2 regions of the Acidovorax sp. AC410 genome follow, and region 2 is predicted to be linked to the other one. Evidence: riboswitches for the same ligand, from Rfam matches in the RefSeq annotation. Region 2 holds a riboswitch; the other holds the start of a gene.
What was found. Region 2 has a riboswitch for thiamine pyrophosphate ahead of thiC (phosphomethylpyrimidine synthase ThiC). Riboswitches for the same ligand answer to the same signal wherever they lie in the genome.

Region 1: it holds a riboswitch for thiamine pyrophosphate, as region 2 does, so the genes downstream of both, AC0IZS_RS28695 (purine-cytosine permease family protein) here and thiC (phosphomethylpyrimidine synthase ThiC) in region 2, are expected to answer to the same signal.

The regions. Positions count from the first base shown of each region.
Region 1 is NZ_CEEDCG010000001.1:6,174,520-6,179,690, reverse strand. It holds gene AC0IZS_RS28705 (FAD-dependent oxidoreductase) at 1-660, opposite strand, end outside; gene thiD (bifunctional hydroxymethylpyrimidine kinase/phosphomethylpyrimidine kinase) at 917-1,777, shown strand; gene AC0IZS_RS28695 (purine-cytosine permease family protein) at 1,778-3,064, opposite strand; TPP riboswitch at 3,179-3,283, opposite strand; gene AC0IZS_RS28690 (hypothetical protein) at 3,481-4,341, shown strand; gene AC0IZS_RS28685 (esterase-like activity of phytase family protein) at 4,782-5,171, shown strand, end outside.
Region 2 is NZ_CEEDCG010000001.1:2,867,363-2,872,533, reverse strand. It holds gene AC0IZS_RS13370 (methyl-accepting chemotaxis protein) at 1-1,464, opposite strand, end outside; gene thiC (phosphomethylpyrimidine synthase ThiC) at 1,640-3,535, opposite strand; TPP riboswitch at 3,651-3,774, opposite strand; gene AC0IZS_RS13360 (hypothetical protein) at 3,806-3,979, opposite strand; gene lpxC (UDP-3-O-acyl-N-acetylglucosamine deacetylase) at 3,990-4,913, opposite strand; gene AC0IZS_RS13350 (anti-sigma factor) at 4,971-5,171, opposite strand, start outside.

The DNA.
Region 1 (5,171 bases), 3.3 Mb from region 2:
GCCGCGCACGCCGCGCAGGGCGCGCCACGGGTCGCGCGCGCCCAGGCCGCGGCAGTCCAGCACGCAGTCGGGCTGGCCCGGCTCGCCGGGGGCAAAGGCATCGGGGTGGCGCGGTGCATGCCAGTGCGTGTCCACGCCCAGGCGCTGCATCTCGTGCAACAGGGCGGCCAGCAACTGGCGGTTGTCGAGCTGGCCTTCGCCGGGCAGGTACAGGCCCTTGGTGAAGCGGTGGGCCAGGGCCGGCTCCACGGTGGCCAGGCCCGTGCCATCAAGCACCTGCAGTGCGGGGAGTTCGGGAACGGCCCGGTGGTTGGCCTGCAACTGGAGCGTAAGCCGCTGGGCCTCGCCCGCGTCCTGGCGGTGCCAGACGATCAGCGTGCCCTGCTGCTGGAAGAAGACGGGCTTCTCCAGCCGTGCCAGCAGCTGCGGCCAGCGCACCAGCCCGTGCTGGCCCATGCGCACCACGCCGGGCTCGGTCACGGCGGACTCGGCCAGCGGCGCCAGCATGGCCGCGGCCACGGTGGCGGCCGACTGCTCGGCTGCCGGGCCCGCCGCGTCGTAGATGTCCACGCTGTGGCCCTGGCGCGCCAGTTCGACGGCCAGCAGCCGGCCCATGAGGCCGGCGCCCAGAATGGCAAACGAGGAGGGTTGGGTTTTCATGCGTCCAGCTGTGCAACAGGTGGACAAAACGGGATGGCTTTCCGTCACTGTGGAAACTCCCCACGCCAGCATGACCTGGATCGGGTAGCGGGGCCGCGTGTACGCAGGCCCCAGGGTATTTCTCAGTCGCGCGCCGCATGGGCGGGACACCCCTGTTTCGTCCGTAAGCCGCAATTACAGCACAACCCTCCTGGTCGGGGCTGACCCAGGTCATGCGCCGGCAGGGCTGCTGCCGGATCAAGGATAATTTTCGCCCATGACTTCTGCCTCCCCCAACGCGCCCCAAGGGCCCTCCACGGCCCCGCGCTACGCACGCGTGCTCTCGATCGCCGGTTCCGACAGCGGGGGCGGTGCAGGCATCCAGGCCGACCTCAAGACTTTTGCTGCGCTGGGCTGCTACGGCATGACCGCCATCACCGCCATCACCGCGCAGAACACGCGGGGCGTGACGGGCATCCACGGCATTCCGCCCGAGATGCTCAAGGCGCAAATCGACGCCGTGGTGCAGGACATCGGCGTCGATGCGGTGAAGATCGGCATGCTGCACTCGCCCGAGGTGGTGCGCGTGGTGGCCGAGGCCATCCGTGAGTACCGCTTGCCCCATGTGGTGCTCGACCCGGTGATGGTCGCCACCAGCGGCGATCGCCTGATCGCGCAGGAGACCGTGGCCGTGCTGGTGCGGGAGCTGTTTCCCCTGGCCGAGGTGATCACCCCCAACCTCGATGAGGCCGGCTGGCTGCTGGGCCGCACCCTGGCGGGCCTGGATGACCTGGACCAGGCCGCGCAGGACCTGCTGGGCCTGGGCGCGCGTGCCGCGCTGCTCAAGGGCGGCCACCTGCCCGGTGACTGGGTGGTGGACATGCTGGCCACCCCAGGTCACCCTGGCCACCGCCTGCAGTCGGCCCGCATCGCCACGCACAACGGCCATGGCACGGGCTGCACGCTGTCGTCCGCCATCGCAGCGCAGCTGGCACTGGGCCTGCCGCTGCAGCAGGCAGTGGAGAGTGCGCGTGCCTACATTCTGGGTGCCATTTCCGCAGGGGCGCATGTGGTCACCGGTGGCGGCCATGGTCCGCTGAACCATGGCTATGCGCCGGTGGCGCAGCGGGTGTTCTGATCAGGCTTTGGGCCGTGTTGCCCAGGCCAGGCCGAAGCTGAACACCAGCGCGGGCAGGGCAGAGCCCGCGCCCGGCAACACCAGCGGCGCCAGGTGGTACACCGCAATGCCCACGAGCCAGATGGCCACGGGCAGCCAGTTGATCCGGGGTGCGTGCTGCAGCAGCGCCGGGGCGTTGGTGCCAAAGGCCAGGCGGCCGAGGATCACGCCGAACAGCGGCACGAACACCGAGCTGAGCAGCAGCAGGAAGGGCTCCAGGCTGTGCATGGGCAGCACCAGGGCCAATGCAGTGCAGCCGGCCGCCATGGCCATGCCCCAGCGGCGCACGCCCCAGCGCGGGTGCAGGCTGTGGGCCGACACGGCGCCCGAATAGGCATCGCCATAGGCGTTGTCCACCTCGTCGATCAGGATCAGCGACAGCGCGATCAGCCCGCCCTGGGCCAGCAGCAGGGCCTGCACCAGGTCCTTGCTCGGCAGGGTCAGGGCCACCAGCACACCGAGCGTGTAGCACCACATGTTGGCCAGCGCGTAACCCAGCCAGGTGCCGCGCAGCGCCGATCCCCCGTTCTTGCCATGGCGCGCATAGTCGGCCACCAGCGGCAGCCACGAGATCGGCATGGCGATCACCAGGTCGAGTGCGGGCAGCACGCCCATGCCACCGGCACCCGGGCGGTTCCACAGTTGATCGAAGCCCTGGGCATGGGCCAGCGACAGGAACTGCCAGCTCAGCCACAGCAGCGACAGCACCACCAGCGGCAGGGCCACACGCGCAATCAGCTTGCGCACCAGTTGCACCATGGAGGCGCTGATCAGCAGCATCACCACGCCGCCCCACAGCAGCGTGGCCAGCACCGGCCACTGCGTGCCGGCCATGCTGCCCGACTGGCGGCCGATGGCCACCGTCGCCTCGCTCATCACCACCAGTTCGAACGTGCCCCAGCCCACCAACTGCACGATGTTGAGAATGATGGGCAGGCTGGCAAAGGTGCGGCCGTAGACCGCATGCATCAGCCCGGCGCTCGCCAGCCCGCTGTCGCAGCCCAGCTTGGCCACCCAGCCCAGCAGGCCCGCGCCCACGATGGAGCCGGCGACGATGGCGATCAAGGCCTCCTTGGTGCCCAGGGCGGGCATGAGGTAGCTGCCTACCTGCATGACCAGAAGGCCCACGCCCAGGCTGAACCAGAGCGAGGCATGGTCATGCCACTGGAAGACGCGGTGCTCGGGGGAAACCGGCGCCAGCGCCTCGTTGGCGGGTGCGGCGGCAGATGTGGAAACGTGGGCAGACATGGTGGTTGGGCTCTCCGTTCAATCAATGGATGGACGACAGAGCAGGGTCGGCAGCGTACTGGCTGGACCCCAACGCACCAGCCCCATGTGCATGGGTAGCGGAGCGCCAGGTATGGCGTATGCGAACTGCTTCCCTGCGCGAGGATGATCTCAATCAGGTTCAAAGGGACTCTCTCAGCCTCCGACGGTTTCCCGGCTTCGGCACCCCTAGCTGGGCGCGATTCTATCGCCAGAAGCAGACCGGCCCGCGTTTTGGCGGGCCGGTCTGGGTCTGCGCGGGGTACTTCATCGGGGCCGGACGGGCTTGCCGAGGATGCGCAGGTTGCATGCATTTCCATTGACCATCTGCGCCATTTGGGTGCTTTTACATTCGGTCGCGGATGGTAAATTCGAGCGATTCAAAGGAGGGTGTCGTTGTGCCGTTGTTGACCTTGTCTTGTGCAAACTGTTCTGCGCCGCTGGAGGTGCGTGCGGATCTGGAGCGATTCACCTGCAGCTACTGCGGGACGGCGCAGATCGTTGAGCGCTCGGGCGGGGTGGTGTCAACGCGCAAGCTGGAGGCGGCGATCAGCGCCGTGCAAAGGGGCACTGATCGAACGGCCGCGGAATTGGCCATGCCCCGTTTGAACCGTGAGCTCGATGAACTCATGGAGCAGAGGGCCCAAGTGCTGCATCGGGTGCAGTCGCGGTTGGAGGAAGCCAAAAGCAGTCGACGCACGGTGGCCATCATCGCCACGGTGAGCGTCGTGATCCTCTGGGCGATGTTTGTCAGCCCGATCAATCCGACGTCAACGCTGGGCAATGCCCTGCAGATTGTGGTGTTTTGGATCGTAGCGGTCGGGACCCCGGCCCTGGTCTATCGGAAGACCAAGCTGCCGAAGTTCGATCTGGTGCAAGAGACGGAGCACCTGGACGAGCAGATCGACAAGGTTCGAGCGCACATCACGGCGAACCGGCGCATTCTGGACACGCTGCCGGCTTGCTGCGGCCATGGCGCTCACGGCCTCGGCACACCGTCAGGCCGGCGGCGCATCCAGAACGGCACGGTTCATCCCAATGCGCTCCTGGATTTGCGCGATTCGCGCGTCGATCTCCGCCAGTGCCGACTGAATACCGATGGGGGGCATCTTGATCGACCGGAAAGCGAGCACCGGGACACCCACACAAGCCACAAGCCAGAAAAAGACAGGCAAGCCGGTGAACGTTTCGTTGAGCAGGAGGATGATGAAGGGGCCTATCAGGAACACAGCCAGGAAGGGGATAAGGCAGTGCATTAGCCGTCCGGCCTGGGCCATGTGGCGCTTTGTCTGCGCTTCACGTACCAGTTCTGCCTTGCTTTCCTGGGCTGCTTCCAGCTCACGCTCCAGCCGCACCAGGGCCAGCTCCGCAGCCGTGCGGTCCGTGCCCTTTTGCACGTCCCGGACAGCTGTCTCGATTTTTTTCAGCCAGAAGGCGCCACCGGCGCGTTTGACGATCTGTTCGGTTCCACAGTAGCCGCAGGCGAAACGCTCCAGATCCTCGCTGATCTCAAGTGGGGCTGAGCAACTGGCACACGAGAGTCTCAAGAGCGGCACAGGGATCCTTTTGGTTGCCGCAAATTTAGCATCGCTTTCCTGCCTTGCAGACATTGCAGGGGCGCCATCTGCCGTTCGGCGGTCTCCGTTCTGTCATACGCCCTCCCTAGACTCCCCGGCTTCACTCACGGGGGAAAACCACAATGACAGTTCTTCGCAGCATCTGGACCATGGGCGCCGTGTGCGCCGCCACCGCACTGCTCGCCGCCTGTGGCGGCAGCGATGACAGCAGCAACGGCGAGCGCAGCGTCGGTTCCCTGCGCCTCATCGGCCAGCAGATCCTGCCGCGCCGCATGGAGTACCAGGGCACGGTGGTCGGCGGCATCTCGGGCATCGACTACGACGAGAAGAGCAACCAGTTCATCCTGCTGTCGGATGACCGCACGACGACCGATTCGGCGAATGCGCCGCGCATGTACACCGTGCGCCTGAACTACGACACCAGCAGCTTTGGCGGCGTGCAGTTCCTCTCGACCTTCAGCATGAAGCAACCGGGCGGCGCGGTGTACCCCAAGGTGCCCGATCCGCTGGTG
Region 2 (5,171 bases):
GGCATTCTGCTGGGTCATGTTGTCCAGCTGGCTCACCGACTGGCTGATGTGGCCCACGTTGTCGCGCTGCTCGGCCGACGAGGCCGTGATCTCGCTGATGATGTCCGAGACGCGGCGCACGCTGCCCACGATCTCGTTCATGGTGGCGCCGGCCTGGCTCACCAGGCGCGAGCCGTCTTCGACACGCTCCACCGAGGAACCGATCAGGCCCTTGATCTCCTTGGCGGCCGCTGCCGAGCGCTGGGCCAGGCTGCGCACCTCGCTGGCCACCACGGCAAAGCCCCGGCCTTGCTCGCCGGCCCGGGCGGCTTCCACGGCGGCATTGAGCGCCAGGATGTTGGTCTGGAAGGCGATGCCGTCGATGACACCGGTGATGTCGGCGATCTTGCGCGAGCTGGTGGTGATCTGGTCCATGGTGGTCACCACCTGCGAGACCACCACACCGCCGCGCCCGGCCACCTCGGCGGCCGACGAAGCGAAGTCGCTGGCCTGGCGTGACGATTGGGCGCTCTGGCCGATGGTGCTGGTGAGCAGCTCCATCGACGAAGCGGCCTCTTCGAGGTTGGCCGCGGTCTGCTCGGTGCGGTGGCTCAGATCATGGTTGCCCGAAGCGATCTCGGTGCTGGCCGTGGAGATGTTGCTGGCCGCCTCCTGCACCTGCTGCACCAGACCACGCAGAGCATCCTGCATGCGCGCCATGGAGGCCACGAGTTGGCCCACCTCGTCCTGCGAAGTGACCTGCACGTCCTGCGACAGGTCACCGCCGGCGATGCGCTCGGCCAGGGCGCTGGCTTGCGAGATCGAGCGGGTGATGGAGCGCACGCTGAAGAAGGTCAGCGGGATGAGCACGGCCAGGGCCAGCACCAGCACGATGCCGATCAGCCCGGACATGGTGGTGGTCAGCGTGTTCACGCCTTCGCGCGCCTCGTCCATCTTGGTGCGTGCAGTCACGGAGAGATCGGACAACAGCTTGTCCGTGGCCTCCATGTGCTTCTTGAGGCGGTCAGCATAGGCGCCGCCCACAGCGCCATCGATCTGGGCGCGCTCGATCTGTTCGAACACGGGCGAGATGCCGGCCTCGTACTCCTTGACCTCGGCCACCGACTTGTCGATGGCCTCGACGAAAGCCGCATCGCCCGACTGCACCTGGCGCACGTCGGCCATGCCCTTGTTCAGCGCCGTGAGCGATTTCTTCCAGCCCTCGCGCAGGGCCGCGACCTCGACGGAGTTGTTGAAGCTGATGATGATGTCTTTCTCGAGGCGGCGCAGGTCCCCCAGGGTGGTGCGCAACTCGGCCACGTCGGTCAGGGTCTGCACCCGCTGGGAGAACAGCTGGTCCAGGGTGCTTCGGGTGCGCTCCAGGGCCAGGTAGCCCATGGCACCGATGACGACGAGCAGAACCAGAGAAAAGATCGTGCCGAAATAGAGACGTGCGCGGATGGAAAGACGGCTGAGCAGGTTCATCGCTCTTCCTTACATTTATTGACAACTACAGCATAGCAAATTCGGTGCCACAGGACTTGCTGTACCTATGGTGCGGGTGTGGGCGCGACTGTATGCGCCCATGCAGACTCCGCCCCAGAGGGTATGTACCTCCCCACTGCGCCCAACAGCCAAACTGCGAGGGCAGTAGCCGCGCTTATTTCAGCGGGTGGATGGGCACATACAACTCGCCACCGCCGCGCTGGAATTCCACGGCCTTGGCCTCCATGCCACTGGAAAGCGCTTCGCTCTCTGCCAGGCCCTTCTGCGCCGCGAATTCGCGCACTTCCTGCGTGATCTTCATCGAGCAGAACTTGGGCCCGCACATGGAGCAGAAATGCGCCACCTTGGCGCTGTCCTTGGGCAGGGTTTCGTCGTGGTATTCCTTGGCGGTCTCGGGGTCCAGGCCCAGGTTGAACTGGTCCTGCCAGCGGAAATCGAAGCGCGCCTGGCTCAGCGCATCGTCGCGCGCGCGAGATCCCGGGTGCCCCTTGGCCACGTCGGCCGCATGCGCGGCAATCTTGTAGGCGATGATGCCCTGCTTGACGTCGTCACGGTCGGGCAGGCCCAGGTGCTCCTTGGGCGTCACGTAGCACAGCATGGCGGTGCCCATCCAGCCGATCATCGCGGCACCGATGGCCGAGGCGATGTGGTCGTAGCCGGGCGCGATGTCGATGGTCAGCGGGCCGAGGGTGTAGAACGGCGCCTCGTGGCAGGTTTGGAGCTGCTCGGTCATGTTGGCCTGGATCATGTGCATGGGCACGTGGCCGGGGCCCTCGATCATGGTCTGCACATCGTGCTTCCAGGCCACCTGGGTGAGCTCGCCCAGCGTGTGCAGTTCGGCGAACTGGGCTTCGTCATTGGCGTCCGAGGCGCAGCCGGGGCGCAGGCCGTCGCCCAGGCTGAAGGACACGTCGTAGGCCTTCATGATGTCGCAGATGTCCTCGAAATGCTCGTACAGAAAACTCTCGCGGTGGTGTGCCATGCACCACTTGGCCATGATGGAGCCGCCGCGCGAGACGATGCCCGTGCGCCGCGCCGCCGTGAGGTGGATGTAGGCCAGGCGCACGCCAGCGTGGATGGTGAAGTAGTCCACGCCCTGCTCGGCCTGCTCGATCAAGGTGTCGCGAAAGATCGCCCAGGTCAGGTCCTCGGCCACGCCGCCGACCTTCTCGAGCGCCTGGTAGATGGGCACGGTGCCGATGGGCACCGGGCTGTTGCGCACGATCCAGTCGCGCGTGGTGTGGATGTTCTTGCCGGTGGACAGGTCCATCACGTTGTCGGCGCCCCAGCGGATGGCCCAGACCAGCTTTTCGACCTCTTCCTCGATGCTGGAGGTGACGGCCGAGTTGCCGATGTTGGCGTTGATCTTCACGAGGAAATTGCGCCCGATGGCCATGGGCTCCACCTCGGGGTGGTTGATGTTGGCCGGGATGATGGCGCGCCCGCGCGCCACCTCGTCGCGCACGAACTCGGGCGTGATGACCCGCGGAATGCTCGCACCCATGGGGTTGCCCGCCAGGCGGCGCTCGCGGCCGGCGTCGGCCTGGTACTGCGCCATCCACTCGCGCTTGCCGTTCTCGCGGATGGCCACGTACTCCATCTCGGGGGTGACGATGCCCTTTCTGGCGTAGTGCATCTGCGTCACGTTGGCACCGCTGCGCGCGCGCAGGGGCTTTCGCTGCAGGGCGGCCGCTTCGGCGCGCAACTGGGTCAGGCGCACTGCGTCCTCGCTCTTGCTGCCATCGTCGAGAGCCAGCGGGGCGCGGCCCTCGTAGTGCTCCACGTCGCCCCGGCCTGCGATCCAGCCGCCGCGCACGCTGGCCAGGCCGCGGCGCACGTCGATCACGGCGTCGGGGTCGGTGTAGGGGCCGGAGGTGTCGTAGACACTGACCTGTTCGCCGTTGGTCAGCGCGATATCGCGCACGGGCACGCGCAGTTCGGCATGCAGGTGGCCAGGCAGGTAGGCCTTGCGCGAGGCCGGGAAAGGCTCGCGCGTGGCGGCCAGCAGGTCGGCGAATTCTTCGCGGGCGAGGGGATCGGGTGCATTCATGGGGCGGGTCTCCAGTTCCGGTGGCAAAGGGAATTGCTCCGGAATGGACCTGCGCCCCGCACACGCGCCAGGGCGCATGTACAGCACACCCTGCGGGCCAGCAGGGGCGCGCACGGGCATGGAGGTCGGCTCTTCTTCCGCCGGTATGAACCGGATCAAGTTCGTCGGGTTCGCAGGCAGCCTGATTGTTGGTCAGACCCCTTGCATCTCAGCGCTTTCGCACACCCCGGAGCAGGTGCCAGTATATCGGTACCGGTCTGCAGTGGCGTTTCAGATGCGCCCGATGATCGCCACGGCGAAGAAAAACACAGCGGCGATGACAGTCCACTTGAGCACCACCAGCCCCCAGCGCTTGTAGTGGGCCTGGCCCGTGCCCGCGTAGAACGCGAACGACACAGCCGCTGCCAGCAGCAGCGCCATGACGGCCCAGCGAAAAAGCAGCATGGGGATGCGCCTACCAGGCGCGCGCAGGCTGCGCAAAGCCGCGCGGTGCCTGGCGCTCATCCTCGAAGGTGACTTCCTCCCAGGCATCGGGCTGGGACAGCAGCTCGCGCAGCAGCAGGTTGTTCATCGCATGGCCCGAGCGGAAGGCGCTGTAGGCCGCCAGCAAAGGCTTGCCGATGATGTACAGGTCGCCCATGGCGTCGAGGATCTTGTGCTTGACGAACTCGTCATCGTAGCGCAGCCCGTCGCTGTTGAGCACCTTGTAGTCGTCCATCACGATGGCGTTGTCCAGCCCGCCGCCCAGGGCCAGGCCGTTGGAGCGCATCATCTCCACGTCACGCGTGAAACCGAAGGTGCGCGCCCGCGCGATGTCGCGGCTGTAGTTGCCCTCACCCAGGTCGAACTCGACGCGCTGGCCGGTGGAGTCCACCGCAGGGTGGTCGAAATCGATCTCGAAGCTCAGCTTGTAGCCATGGTAGGGCACGAGGCGCGCCCACTTGGCCTGGGCACCGCTGCCCTCGCGCACCTCCACCGGGCGCTTCACACGGATGAAGCGCTTGGGGGCTTTCTGCAGCTCGATCCCCGCGCTTTGCAAGAGGAACACGAAGGACGACGACGAGCCGTCGAGGATGGGCACCTCTTCGGCCGTGATGTCCACATACAGGTTGTCGAGCCCCAGCCCGGCGCACGCCGACATGAGGTGCTCCACGGTATGCACCTTGGCGCTGCCGACCCCGATGGTGGAGGCCAGGCGCGTGTCCGTCACGGCATCGGCACGGATCGGGATGTCCACCGGCTGGGGCAGATCGACCCGGCGGAACACGATGCCGGTGTCGGGCTGCGCAGGCCGCAGGGTCAGCTCGACCCTCTGGCCACTGTGCAGCCCCACGCCGACGGCGCGGGTCAAGGTCTTGAGGGTGCGTTGCTGGAGCATCCCCCGATTGTAAAAGGGTGGGCCCGTCCCTGCTTGCCGCAAGACCATGGCAAGGCCTTACGGTACCCGCCACAGTTTCCCGCAAAGGCCCCGGTACACATAGGCGCTGGAGGGCGTTGCGGGGCTGCTGCCCTCTCGCTCCACGCTCACCGCCAGCTCCACCGCCTTGGCAAACACGGTTTCAGATGGGGCACCCAGTTGCAGGTGCACGAACGCCCCTTGCGGCAGCGGCGCCACGGGGCTTGCCTTGCCCGCTGC